2 regions of the Duganella sp. genome follow, and region 1 is predicted to be linked to the other one. Evidence: predicted binding sites of a transcription regulator. Region 1 holds the regulator's gene; the other holds the start of a gene.
What was found. Region 1 encodes HrcA, which represses chaperone genes, less so after heat shock. Its sites were predicted from a motif close to TTAGCACTCNNNNNNNNNGAGTGCTAA; they were not measured.

Region 1 (7,149 bases):
AAACCATTGTAGGCCAGCACTGCCGGAATCGCCACCGTCAGGCCGATCGCAGTCATCACCAGCGCCTCGCCCACCGGGCCGGCCACTTTATCGATCTGCACCGTGCCGTGCGAGGAGACATTGGCCAGCGCATGGTAAATGCCCCAGACAGTGCCCAGCAGGCCGACAAACGGCGCCGTGGCGCCGATCGACGCCAGCAGCGTCAGGCCGGCCTCAAGCCGGTTGGTAGAACGTTGTATCGCCGCGCGCAGCACGCGCGTGGCCTGCGCCGAGCGGTCCATCTCGCCGCCCAGCGACGGCCGGGCGGCAGCGGTCAGCTGCGCGGCGCCCTGCTGCGCCAGCGGCAGGAAAATCTGTTCAGGATCGGCCAGCGCCAGCGCGGCCACGCCGTCCTGCATGCTGGGCGCATCCCAGAAGGCCTGCACCGCCGGCGCGCTGCGACGGATGCGCCAGGACGCATAGGCCTTGGCCAGGATGAAGAACCAGCTGACCAGCGACATCGCCAGCAGCACAAACGCCACCGCATGGCTGATGGCGTCACCCTGCTCCCAGAAGCGGCTCAGGGTGAATTGGCTGGCCGCGGGATTCATTTGTCTTTGAGGCCCAGCACGTCATACATGTCGAACAGGCCGGTCGGCTTGTCGGCCAGGAAGCGGCAGGCGCGGATGGCGCCATGCGCGTAGGTGACGCGGCTGCTGGACTTGTGGCTGATCTCGATGCGCTCGCCGATGCCGGCAAACAGCACGGTGTGGTCGCCCACGATGTCGCCACCGCGGATGGTGGCAAAACCGATCGACGAGGGATCGCGCTCGCCGGTCACGCCTTCGCGCGCGAACACGCCGTGTTCCTTCAGGTCGCGGCCCAGCGCGTCGGCAATCACCTCGCCCATTTTCAGCGCGGTGCCGGACGGGGCATCGACCTTGAAGCGGTGGTGGGCTTCGATGATTTCGATGTCGTAGCCGGTGGACAGTGCCTTGGCGGCCTGCTCCAGCAGCTTCATGGTCACGTTGACGCCGACCGAGAAGTTGGGCGAGAACACGATGGCGGTTTTCTTTGCCGCTGCCGCGATCGCGGCCTTGCCGGCATCGTCAAAACCGGTGGTGCCGATCACCAGCTTGATGCCGTGCTCGGCGCAATATTTCAGGTGCTCGAGGGTCGCTTCCGGACGGGTGAAGTCGATCAGGTACTGCGCGCCCGCCAGGCCCTTGCTGAAGTCCGACTCCACCGGCACGCCGGCCGGCTTGCCGAGGAAGGCGGCGGCATCGGCCTGCTCCGAGCCGGCACGGTCCAGCGCGCCGGACAGGCGGGCGTCGTCCGCATTCTGCACGGCTTCGATCAGGATGCGGCCCATGCGGCCGCCGGCGCCGGCGATGGCGATGTTCATCTGGGTCATGCTCAAATCCTTGTTATTTCTTGTCGTTGCTGATCGTGACACCGACCGGCGAGGCAGCGGCCGGGTTGTCGGTGCCGGCCGGCAGCGGCGCGGTCGGGGCCGGCTTGGACAGCGCTGCCTCGATGGCCGCTTCCTTCTTGGCGTTCGGCGCCGGGCCGGCGATGCGGGCGATGTATTCTTTCTCGGTCGGCAGGTTGCCGCCTTCCCAGCGCTCCACCTTGCCATCCTTGTCAAAGAACACGATCACGCGGCTGGTGGTGATTTCGCCATTGCCCTTGGCCAGGCGGAAAGCATAATCCCAGCGGTTGCCGTGGAACGGATCGGTCAGCAGCGCGGTGCCGAAGATGAAGCGCACCTGGTCCTGCGTCATGCCGACTTTCAACTGCGACAACATCTCTTCCGATACGAAGTTGCCCTGCTGAATGTCCGGACGATACGGCGAGAAGAACCACATGAAACGTTGCAGTTTGGTAATAGTGGTGGTTTGCGCGCCCTTGCTGGCATCCAGCGTCGGCTCGCTGTCTTTCACCTCGGTCGATTTCTCGCCCAGCGTGGTTTTGGTCGCGCAGCCGCCCAGCGCCAGCGCGACGCAAACGGTCGCGGCGACAGGAGTAAAACGGTGCAACAAAGACTGCGAAAAAGCCTGGGTGACGCGCATAAATGTCCTCAATCTGGTCGAGCGGATGTGCCGAAAAACGCTATATCATAAAGCACCCGGCACGGGACGGGGCAAATCTTTGTAACCGGATTAGTCGGAGTACGGTAAACTAGCGGCTAGCTATCGCCAACCAATCTACGAGTCTCGACCATGGGTAACAATCCTACCGACCTGAAGGCCAGCGGCCTGAAAGCCACGCTGCCACGCATCAAAATCCTGGATATCTTCCAGAACAGCGAAGTGCGCCACCTGACCGCTGAGGACGTGTACAAGATCCTGCTGGCGGACAATATGGACGTCGGCCTGGCCACGGTGTACCGCGTGCTGACCCAGTTCGAGCAGGCTGGCCTGCTGAACCGCAACCACTTCGAAACCGGCAAGGCCATCTTCGAACTGAACGCCGGTTCGCACCACGACCACCTGGTGTGCGTGGACTGCGGCCGCGTGGAAGAGTTCTACGACGAATCGATCGAAGAGCGCCAGCATGCCATCGCCAAAGAGCGCGGCTTCAAGATTGCCGAGCACGCGCTGGCGATCTACGGCAACTGCACCAAAACCGCCTGCCCGCACCGCCCATAAAATTCGGGGTCAGCTCTGTCATTCGGACACGGGCTCAACAATTATATAGTTGAGCCCGTGTCCGAATGACAGAGCTGACCCCGAATTTAATTATGCGTCAGGGCGTTGGAAAGCAGCTTGGCGGTGATGTCGACGATCGGTATCACCCGCTCGTACGCCATCCGGGTCGGGCCGATCACGCCCAGGGTGCCGACGATCTTGCCGTTGGCGGTGTACGGCGCGGTCACCACGCTCATCTCATCCATCGGCACCAGGCTGGATTCACCGCCGATATAAATCTGCACCCCGCTGGCCTTGGACGACACGTCCAGCAACTGCATCAGGCCGGTCTTCTGCTCAAACATGTCAAACATCTGCCGCAGCGACGTCATGTTCGATGACAGGTCGCTGACCGACAGCAGGTTGCGCTCGCCAGCAATCACCATGTTGTCGGAATCGTCGGCCATGGCCTCGCTGCCCGCCTCCACCGCCACCTGCATCAGGCGCCCCATGTCGTCGCGCAGCTGGCGCAGCTCGGTCTGCAGGCGCGCGTGCACTTCGTCAAACGCCAGCCCGCCGTAATTCTGGTTGATGTAATTGGCCGATTGCACCAGCTGGGCCGGGCTGTAGTCGACGTCGGTCAGCAGCAGGCGGTTTTGCACGTCGCCGTTGGGCGCCACGATCACCAGCAGGATGCGCTTTTCGCCCAGGCGCAGGAACTCGATCTGCTGGAACACCGACTCGCGGCGCGGGCTCAGCACTACGCCGGCAAACTGCGACAGCGAGGACAGCATCTGCGCCGCATTGGTGATCATTTTCTGCGGCTGCGGCGATTGCAGGCGCAGCTGTGCGCCCACCGCCTGCTCGTCCAGCTGCTGCACCGTCAGCAGGGTATCGACAAAGATGCGGTAGCCGCGCGGCGTCGGCACCCGGCCGGCCGAGGTATGCGGACTGGCCACGTAACCCAGCTCTTCCAGGTCGGCCATGATGTTGCGGATGGTGGCCGGCGACAGCTCCAGCCCGGAAATTTTGGAAAGCGCACGCGACCCCACCGGCTGGCCGTCCGCGATATAGCGTTCCACCAGGGCCTTGAGCAGGGTTTGGGCACGATTGTCGAGTTGCATACTAAATATCGGTGTAAAAGTCCTGTTTATATTATGCACTTCAATGCGGCATCTGCCCACGTATCCAGTGGAGCAGTTCGTCAAACGTGGCGCAAATCGCATCCGGCGTCACGCCCGCTGCCAGGTGGGCGCTGCTGCCGTGGCGGTTCATCCAGACCGCGCGCAAGCCGGCCGCCTGGGCGCCCTGCACGTCCAGCCGCAGGTCGTCCCCCACGTACACCGCCTCCTCTGGCGCCACGCCCATCGCCGCGCAGGCGGCATGGAAGATGCCCGGGTCCGGCTTGGCGCGGCCAAACTGCGACGACGACAGCGCATACTCGAAATGGTGGTCCATGCCGATCACTTCAAGATCCGCGTTGCCGTTGGTGATCACGCCCAGCCGCAGCATGCCCTGCAGCAGCGGCAGCACCGGCAGCACATCGGCATACGGCACCACCAGGTTGCGCTGCACGGCAAAGTGCTGCATCGCGCCTTCGATATGGGCCGGGTCTTCGCCCAGTTCGGCAAACACCTCGGCCAGCGCCTCGCGCCGCAGGCGGTACAGGTCGGAGATCAGTTCTGGCCGGCGCGCCAGCAGCGCCATGCGGCGCACCCGCAGCTCGGCCACGCTGAAGGCCTGCGCCACTTTGGGCGCGCTCCCGGCCAGCCAGGCGTGCCAGCTGTCCTCGGCGGCCGCGATGACCGGGCCGATCGGCCACAGGGTATCGTCAAGGTCAAACAGCAGAGCGAGCGGACGGCGAGCAGTCATGGTGATGTAGGCAAATAAACACCATGGTAACATCAGGATTATTCCGCTGGAGATCCCGTGCTGTTACCCATCCTGAAACGCCTGGCCCCGGCCATGCTGCTGGCCGGCTGCGCCGCCACCAATCCGCTGCCGCCGCCTGACTTTACGTCCTATGTGGTGATCGGCGAATACGGCGCCGCCGTGGCGCGCGTGCTGATCGACGCGCCCACCTGCCCCGACATCGTGCTCAACCAGCGCAGCCAGCCGATGACGCTGCGCGCGCCGGCCCAGACCATCCCGCTGCGCACCACGCCGTCGGTGCCAGCCGATTCCAAAGCGGCCGACTTCCCGCTGCTGACCTGCGAAGCCATCCTGCCGGCCGGCACCAGCAGCGCCAGGGTGCTGGGCCGCGCGCTGCCGCTGCCCACGGCCGAACCGACCCGCATCGTGGTGATAGGCGACACCGGCTGCCGCCTGCAAAAGAGCAGCAACAGCTACCAGGCCTGCAACGACAAGGAACAATATCCGTTTGCCACCGTGGCCGCCCAGGCCGCCGCCTGGAAGCCGCAGCTGGTGATCCACGTTGGCGACTACCATTACCGCGAAAACGCCTGCCCCGAGGGCAACGCCGGCTGCGCCGGCAGTCCATGGGGCTATGGCTGGGATGCCTGGGACGAGGACTTCTTTGCACCGGGCGCCCGGCTGCTGGACGCCGCGCCGTGGGTGATGGCGCGCGGTAATCACGAAAACTGCCTGCGCGGCGGCCAGGGCTACTGGCGCTTCCTCGACCCGCGCCCGCTGCTCAAGGGCCGCGACTGCAACGCGGCGGCGGACGACGCTGTCGGCAACTACAGCGATCCCTACGCCATCCCGATCGGCCAGTCCACCCAGTTGCTGGTGCTGGACACCGCCAACACCACCTGGAAAGGCCTGAAGCCGGGCGACCTCGGCTACGACAAGTACCGCGATCTGTATCGCAAGCTGGACGCCCTGGCGCAGCAGGCGCCGCGCAACATCGGCATCAGCCACCATCCGCTGCTGGGCATGGGCGCCGACCGCAAGGCCGACGGCAGCATCGTGCTGCTGCCGGGCGACGCCGGCCTGCAAGCCAGCTTCGGCTCGCTCAATCCCCGGCTGTTCCCGGCGGCGGTGCAGGCCATGCTGTCCGGCCACGTCCACCTGTGGCAGCAGGCCAGCTTCAGCAGCGGCCACCCGAGCCAGTTCATTGCCGGCTTTGCCGGCACCTCGGAAGACATCGTGCCGCTGCCGGAACAACTGCCGCCGGGCGTGACGCCAGCCCCGGGCGCGCTGGTCGAGCATTTCAGTTCCTGGGTCGACGGCTTTGGCTTCATGACCATGGAGCGCCGCGGCGCCGACCAATGGCAGGTGGAAGTGCATGATTTGCAAGGAAAAATCCGCAACCGCTGCACGCTGGACGGGCGCCGCTCGGTGTGCGAAGTGGCGCAGGTGAAGTAAGCCGGCGACACAGGCTGTTACATCCATTTGCAAGGGCAAGCATGCCAAATGCACTAAAATACGGCGCACAAGTGTAATATGCTGCCTCCCGTGCGTGCTGCCGGGCCCTATTCGTTTTGGAGAGAGAGTTTTTATGAAAAGTTCGTATCTGCGTGCGGGCCTTGCCCTGCTGTGTGGTGTCATTCTGAGCGCCTGCGGCGGCAATGACGGCAACCTGTCGCTGTCCGGCACCATCGGTTATGAGGGGCCTCCAAAAGCAGGCCTGGTACTGATCAACAAGGGCAACGGCGAAAAGCTGACCATCGAAACCGGCGCCGCCAGTTTTGTGTTCACCAGGCTGCTGGGCAGCGATGAGAGCTTCGACGTGGAAGTGGACACCAATCCGACCGGTGCCATTTGCACCGTCACCAACAACACCGGCAACGCCAACGTCTACACCGTGTACCGGGTAGCGGTCACCTGTAAAGCCAACCCGTTCGTGCTGGGCGGCACCGTCAAGGGTCTGACCGGCACCGGCCTGGTACTGGCCAACGGTCCGGACACCGTGGGCGTGCTGCCAGCGGCCACCGCCGGCGCCGACGTCACCTTCAAATTCCCGACCCAGGTATCGAACGGTTCCTCGTATGGCGGCACTGTGCTGACCCAGCCTGCCGGCCAGACCTGCAAATTCGACAGCGCGCTGAATCCGGGCACCATGCCGAATGCGGACCAGCTGGGCCTGATCGTCAACTGCACCAACAACTAAGCCGCGCGCGCTTTCAACTTTGGAGAAATACATGAAATTTTCGTACGTAAGCGCCGTGGCGGCGCTGGGCGTGGCCGCCGCGCTGGCAGCCTGTGGCGGCAAGGCGCAGTTTGCGGTGCAGGGCACGGTGGTCAACCTGAACAATAGCGGCCTGATCCTCGGTAACGGCAGCGATACCGTGAGCGTGCCATCCGGCGCCACCACCTTCACCTTCCCCAAGCAGATTGACTACGGCACTGATTACAACATCGTGGTCAAGCAAAACCCGGCCCACATGCAATGCGGCGTGAGCCGCGGCAGCGGCTCAGCCGGTCAAAATGTGGCGATCCAGGCGGTTGTCACCTGCGCGCAAAATGAATACTCGCTGGGCGGCCAGTTCACCGGCCTGACCGCGGCGGCGGACGGCACGGCCCGCACGGTGACGCTGCTGAACGGTTCGGCCGGCGGCTCGGTGACCCTGAGCAGCGC
Region 2 (7,149 bases), on a different contig from region 1:
GGCCGGCGGCAGCAACGCCGCGCTCAAGCGCCGCCGCCCCGCTTACGTGCGCGTGTTTGAACTGGCCGAACTGGCCGGCGCGATTGCCGAATGGCGCGCGCGCAACGCGGTGCTGTCGGCCGGCTGAGCACGGGGCGCGCCTGCGCTCTGGTAAAATAAGCAAAGTTTGTGCTGGCCAGCACCCCCACTTACACATCATGTTCAGTTTCTTCAAGAAAAAACCTGTCGCTCCCGAAGCGCCTGCGGCGCCTGTCGTCGCCCCTACTCCCGCCGCGCCTGCGGCGCCCGTCGCATCCGCCCCCCTGCCCGACCTGTTGCCGATTGAAGAGCCGGCGCAAAAGCAGTCGTGGATGTCGCGCCTGAAGGCCGGCCTGTCCAAAACTTCCAACAACCTGTCCATCCTGTTCGTCGGCGCCAGGATAGACGACGACCTGTACGATGAACTGGAAGCGGCCCTGCTGATGTCCGACGCCGGCGTCGACGCCACCACCTATCTGCTGGATGCGCTCAAGCGCAAGGTCAAGGAAGACAAGCTGCTGGACGCGGCCGCCGTCAAGGCCGCCCTCAAGCAACTGCTGATCGAACTGCTGACGCCGCTGCAGCGCCCGTTCGAACTGGGCCGCCACACCCCGACCGTGATGATGATTTCCGGCGTCAACGGCGCCGGCAAGACCACCACCATCGGCAAGCTGGCCAAGCATATGCAGACCCACGGCCAGTCGGTGCTGCTGGCCGCCGGCGACACCTTCCGTGCCGCCGCCCGCGAGCAACTGATGGTCTGGGGCCAGCGCAACAACATCACCGTGATTTCGCAAGCCTCGGGCGACCCGGCCGCCGTCTCGTTTGACGCCGTCCAGTCCGGCAAAGCCAAGGGCGTGGACGTGGTCATGGTCGACACCGCCGGCCGCCTGCCTACCCAGCTGCACCTGATGGAAGAACTGAAAAAAGTCCAGCGCGTGATCGGCAAGGGCATGGACGGCGCACCGCACGAAACGCTGCTGGTGATCGACGGCAATACCGGGCAAAATGCGCTGGCACAAGTGAAAGCCTTCGACGACGCCCTCAGGCTGACCGGCCTGGTGATCACCAAGCTGGACGGCACCGCCAAGGGCGGCGTGCTGGCGGCAATTGCGCGCGTGCGGCCGGTGCCGGTGTACTTCATCGGCGTGGGCGAAAAGATTGAAGACCTGCAGCCGTTCGTGGCTGCCGAATTTGTAGAAGCACTGCTTGGCTAATTCACCTCACCAGACCTCTATGATCGAATTCCGGAACGTCTCCAAACAATACTCTTCCGATGTGACGGCGCTGCGCGACGTGTCATTGACGGTCAATAAAGGCGAACTGGTTTTCCTCGCCGGCCCATCCGGCGCCGGCAAATCCACCCTGATGAAAATGATCGCCGCCATGGAGCGCCCCAGCTCCGGGCAGGTGATCGTCAACGGCCAGGACATCAGCCGCATCAAGCCGGTGGCGGTGCCCTTTCTGCGCCGCAACCTGGGGTTGATTTTCCAGCAGCAGCGCCTGCTGACCGACCGCAGCGTGCTGGCCAACGTCATGCTGCCGCTGCTGGTGACCGGCGCCGCCCACGGCCAGGCCGAACAGCGCGCCCGCGCCGCGCTCGATAAAGTCGGCCTGGGCGACCGCGCCGATGCGCAGCCGCTGGCCCTGTCGGGCGGCGAGCAGCAGCGGGTGTCGATCGCACGCGCCATCGTCAACCGGCCGCAGGTGATTCTGGCCGACGAGCCGACCGCCAACCTCGACCGCGCCAGCGCCAACAAGGTGCTGGAGGCGCTGAAAGCCTTCAACTCGGTCGGCGTCACCTGCCTGATTTCCAGCCACGACGAGGTGATGCTGGATGCCGCCGCGCGGGTCATCCATCTCAACCAGGGCCAGGTGGAGGTGGCGGCATGACGTACTGGTTCCGCCAACACCGCTACGCGCTGGCTGCCGCGCTGGTGCATCTGCGCCGCTCGCCGGGTGGTTTCCTGTTCAATATCCTGGTGGTGGCGATTGCGCTGGCCCTGCCCTTCATGGGCGTGACCCTGCTGGACAATGTGCGCCCGATGTCGGAAACGCTGTCGGTCGATCCGGAAATCAGCGTATTCCTGAAGCAGGACACGCCGCGCGAACAGGCCGAAGGCCTGGCCGTGCTGCTGCGCCAGACGGTGAAGGACAAGCAGGCCAAAATCATCTTCACCCCGCGCGAAAAAGCGCTGGATAACCTGAAGGACAAGAACGGCCTGGCCGACGTGCTGGCCACGCTGGGCGACAATCCGCTGCCGGACAGCTACGTGGTGAAACTGGACGCCTTCCGCAACGCCCAGGCCGGCGGCGACGTCGATGCGCTGGCCGGGCAGATCCGCGCTTTGGCCGGCGTCGATACGGTGCAGGTCGATTCGGCCTGGGTCAAGCGCCTGGCCGCGCTGCTGAATATTCTGCGCCTGGCGCTGCTGTTGCTGGCGGCCACGCTGGGCACGGTGGTGGTGGCGGTGATCTTCAACACCATCCGCCTGCAGGTGATGACCCAGCGCGAGGAAATCCTGGTGTCCAAGCTGATCGGCGCCACCGACAGCTTCATCCACCGTCCCTTCTATTACACCGGCGCCCTGCTGGGCCTGTGCGCCGGCGGGGTCGCCCTCGGCGCGGTGACGCTGGCGCTGCGCCCGCTGAACACCGCGATTGCCGAATTTGCCAGGTTATACGCCTCGGAATTCCAGCTGGCGCCGCTGCCGCCGCTGGCGGTGGCCGGCCTGCTGGCCCTGTCGGCCGGCCTCGGCCTGATCGGCGCCCGCCTCTCGGTCAAGCGCCATACCGCCCGCCTGAACTAATCCCCATGCCCGCTCCGTGCGTGCGCGCACGGAGCGGCGCTGCTGCCGGGCTTAGGATGTTTTTCATCGTTAAGCCAGACCTAAGATCCATCGCGCATTCTAATACAACAGAAATCTCCATAGTATTTTTGCTATGAAGCCCATAGAAATCGGATGATTGGCACTCATCGACAGAGAGTGCTAATATATGTTCGACAGAGTACGTTAGTGCTCATAAGCAATCTCAAGCGAAGGAAACGAAAATGACGATGATGTCCGTGGTACCTGCAAAAAACAGTGCTCTGGGACTCGGGTTTAGTGGCAACCTGGGGAACCTGGATGCCTATATTTCGGCCGTAAATCGCCTGCCGATGCTTACGCACGAAGAAGAAATCTCGCTGGCCAAGCGCCTCAAGGAGCAAGCCGACCTCGGCGCCGCCCAGCAGCTGGTGATGTCTCACCTGCGCCTGGTGGTCTCGATCGCGCGCGGCTATCTGGGCTACGGCCTGCCGCATGGCGACCTGATCCAGGAAGGCAATATCGGCCTGATGAAGGCGGTCAAGCGTTTCGACCCCGATCAGGGCGTGCGCCTGGTGTCGTACGCCATGCACTGGATCAAGGCCGAGATGCACGAATACATCCTGAAGAACTGGCGCCTGGTTAAAGTGGCCACCACCAAGGCCCAGCGCAAGCTGTTCTTCAACCTGCGCAGCCATAAGCAAGGCCTGGACGCCATGACCCCGGCCCAGATCGACCAGCTGGCCAAGACGCTGGACGTCAAGCGCGAGGAAGTGATCGAGATGGAAACCCGCCTGAGCGGCCGTGACATCGCGCTGGAATCGCCTACCGATGACGAAGACGACAAGTTCGCGCCGATCGCCTACCTGTCGTCCGAAGCGTCGGAGCCGACCCGCGTGCTGGAAGCCGAACAGGTGACCCGTCTGCAGTCGGAAGGTCTGGAAGAAGCGCTGGGCAAGCTGGACGCCCGCTCGCGCCGCATCATCGAAGCGCGCTGGCTGGCCAACGACGACGGTTCGGGCGCCACGCTGCACACGCTGGCGGACGAATTCGGCGTCTCGGCCGAGCGTATCCGCCAGATCGAGGCCGCCGCGCTGAAGAAAATGAAAGGCGCCCTGGCCGCCTACGTGTAAGCCGTCACCACTCTCCCCGGAATGCCGCCGGCGCCTGCGCCGCGCGGCATTTTTTTTACCCGTCCTTTGACATGGCGCTGATGGCGTGCCGTTCGTGCGCCGTCCGCGTGGTCTTTTTGTTAAGCTTGCTGGCAAAGGATGCAGGAGTCTCCGATGAAAACAACCATCTTGCGGCAGCTGATTGTGCTGCCGCTGCTGGTGGCCGTCATGGCCGCGCTGCACGCCTGTGGCAGCACCAGCAGCGTCGCCGGCGTCAAGCGCAGCAGTGCGCCGGCCGCCTTCACCCAAACCTATGTGCTGCGACAGGGGAGCAGCGTGATGATTACGCCGGCCGCCACCGCCAACGGCGGCGCCAGCGTGGCGCCGTCCGCTCCGGTGCTGCGGCTGGAACGGGTCAATGACAGCCGCTGCCGTGAGGGCGCGGTGTGCGTCTGGGCCGGCTACATCAGCTTCAGCTTCGCGCTGCAGCAGCCGGACGGCAGCGCCAGCAACTTTGTGCTGTCGGACAACATGCCCAACGGCACGCCCAGCGTGACGCGCAACGGCCTCAGTTTCACGCTGGCCGGCTTCACGCCGCAGCAGGCGCCGTCGAAAAATGAAACCACGCCGGATTATCAGGTAAGCTTAAAGGTGAGCAACATTAATCCACCTTAAACCTTGTCCACATGACCACCAGACTGCCGCGCACCGTACTCGTTTCCTCGATCCTGATTTCCCTGACGCTGCCGGCTGCCGCCAAGACCCCGGTTGCCACCGGCACCGGCGGCGCCGTGGCCACCATCAGCGAACCGGCTTCGCAAGCGGCCATCGCCATCCTGAACCAAGGCGGCAACGCGGTCGATGCGGCGGTGGCGGCCGCCGCCACGCTGGGCGTGACCGATCCGTTCAGCTGCGGCATCGGCGGCGGCGGTTTCATGGTGATTTACCTGGCCAAGGAAAAGCGCGTGATCACCATTGACCACCGCGAAACGGCGCCAGCCAGCTTTACGCCCACCGTGTTTTTGAAAGACGGCAAGGAACTCGATTTCGAGGAAGTGCTGGCCAGCGGCCGCTCGGTCGGCGTGCCAGGCACGGTGCGCGGCTGGCACGAGGCACTGGACCGCTATGGGTCGATGTCGTTCAAGCAGGTGCTGGCGCCGGCGATCAGGGTGGCCACGCAAGGGTTCAAGGTCAATGACAACTTCTCGCGCCTGGTGCAAGGCAACGAGGCCAAGTTTGCCAAATTTCCCGCCACGGCGGCGCTCTACCTGCGCAATGGCAAAGCCATCCCGGCCGGCACCATGCTGCGCAATCCGGACCTGGCCAAGGCTTACCGCGAGCTGGCGGCCGGCGGCGTCAAGGTTTTCTACACCGGCAAACTGGCGCGCGCGGTGGCCGACACGGTCAATGCCAACGGCGGCAGCATGACGCTGGCCGACCTGTCCAACTACGAAGCGCGCCTGCGCCAGCCGGTGCACAGCACCTATCGCGGCTATGATTTATACGGCATGCCGCTGCCCAGCAGCGGTGGCGTGGCGGTGGCCGAGGCGCTGAATATCCTGGAAGGCTACGACCTCAAATCGCTGCCGCGCGCCAAGGCAGAACACCTGTATCTGGAAGCCAGCCGCCTGGCTTTCGCCGACCGCAACGCTTACCTGGCCGATCCTGAATATGTCGACGCGCCAGTGGCCGGACTGCTGAGCAAGGATTACGCCGCGCGCCGCCGTGAGCTGATCAATCCGGTGCAGGCCAGCGTGCAGGCGCCGGCAGGCGACCCTTATCCGTTCCAGAACGACGTCAGCGTACCGCTGCGTCCCAACGCCAACAAGCTGCTGGCGGAAGGGGCGCACACCACCCACCTCACCGTCTCCGACAAGGACGGCAACGTGGTCTCCTACACCTACACGATTGAATCATGGGGCGGCAGCGGCATCGTGGTGCCGGGCTATGGCTTCCTGCTGAATAACGAGATGACCGATTTCGATTTTTCCGGTCCTTCGCCCAACGTGCCGGAAGCCGGCAAGCGCCCGCGCAGCAGCATGTCGCCCACCATCGCCTTCAAGGATGGCAAGCCGGCGTTCTCGATCGGCAGCCCAGGCGGCGCCACCATCATCACCACCGTGATGCAGACCATCTTCAACTACGTGGATCTCGGCATGTCAATGCCGGATGCGCTGAACGCGCCGCGCCTGTCAGAGCGCAATGGCATGGCGACCGATGTGGAACCGGGCTTCGTAGGCAGTGCACAGGCGCAGGCACTGGAAAAGACCGGTCAGCACTGGAGCAAGACGCCGGAAGAAATCGGCGCGGCCAATGCACTGGTGTTCAATCCCGACGGCACGGTGACGGCGGTCAGCGAAGGCAAACGCCACGGCGTCGGCAGCGCGCTGGTACAAAAAAGCGCGCACTAAACGAATTGCGGGATGCGCAGGCTGGACGAAGAGCGATAAGTCCAGCTGAGCGTCTGCAACCAGGCCTGCAGCGTCGGGCCTTGCCGCTGGTCGCGCATGGCGGTCAGCATGCCCTGCAAGGCCCCTGCCGCGAGCGCGCAAGCCAGCGCGTGATGGGGGCACGCCGCTGCGCCAAAGCCCAGGCCATAACTGCAGCCATCGCTGCGGGCGTCGCGGCTGGCGGCTGCCAGCAGCAGCAAAATCTTCTGACCTGCTTTCAGCTGCACGCCGCCGATTTCGCAATCGCGCGTGACCATGCGGCGCGTGTTCTGCACCGGCGGATCGAAGCGGCTGACGGCGCACAGCAGTGCCTCCATGTCCTGCGGGCCGCTGCGTTCCTCTTCCGGCTCGCGCAGCAGGGCCAGCACGCTATTGCCGATCAGTCCCGCCGCGGCCTCATAGGCCAGCGCCGGCAAATGCGTACCGCCACCGGCGCCGGCCATCGCCAGCTCCGGCACGCAGATCATCCATTGCGACAGTTTGTCGGCCCGCCACAGGCGGCGGCCGATCAGTTGCGCACATTCGCGCGCGGCGTGCGGATCGGCGCCGGCGATGGCTGCGGGTGCCGGCGCCGCGCAGTCGGGATGCGCCATCACTTCGTTCACACGCTCCGCGCTGGCCGCCACCCACATTTCCAGGCAGGGATCGAAATGCCAGCCTTGCGAGGCTGCCAGCGCGTCGTAATAGGGATACGGATTGCCGTGCGTGACGGCAGCAAGCGCGTGAGGGAATGGCAGATCGTTGGGTTTCATAATCGCTCCG

Region 2: the regulator HrcA is predicted to act here: its motif matches at 2,986-3,012, upstream of rpoH (RNA polymerase sigma factor RpoH).

What each region holds. Positions count from the first base shown of each region.
Region 1 is NZ_JBCNLB010000001.1:107,212-114,360, reverse strand. It holds gene ABDW57_RS00505 (MotA/TolQ/ExbB proton channel family protein) at 1-590, opposite strand, end outside; gene dapB (4-hydroxy-tetrahydrodipicolinate reductase) at 587-1,393, opposite strand; gene ABDW57_RS00495 (outer membrane protein assembly factor BamE) at 1,407-2,051, opposite strand; gene fur (ferric iron uptake transcriptional regulator) at 2,202-2,630, shown strand; gene hrcA (heat-inducible transcriptional repressor HrcA) at 2,717-3,733, opposite strand; gene ABDW57_RS00480 (HAD family hydrolase) at 3,774-4,481, opposite strand; gene ABDW57_RS00475 (metallophosphoesterase) at 4,539-5,936, shown strand; gene ABDW57_RS00470 (hypothetical protein) at 6,070-6,681, shown strand; gene ABDW57_RS00465 (hypothetical protein) at 6,713-7,149, shown strand, end outside.
Region 2 is NZ_JBCNLB010000004.1:103,535-110,683, reverse strand. It holds gene ABDW57_RS10290 (MerR family transcriptional regulator) at 1-127, shown strand, start outside; gene ftsY (signal recognition particle-docking protein FtsY) at 198-1,235, shown strand; gene ABDW57_RS10280 (ATP-binding cassette domain-containing protein) at 1,255-1,911, shown strand; gene ftsX (permease-like cell division protein FtsX) at 1,908-2,828, shown strand; gene rpoH (RNA polymerase sigma factor RpoH) at 3,077-3,958, shown strand; gene ABDW57_RS10265 (hypothetical protein) at 4,112-4,612, shown strand; gene ggt (gamma-glutamyltransferase) at 4,624-6,348, shown strand; gene ABDW57_RS10255 (hypothetical protein) at 6,345-7,139, opposite strand.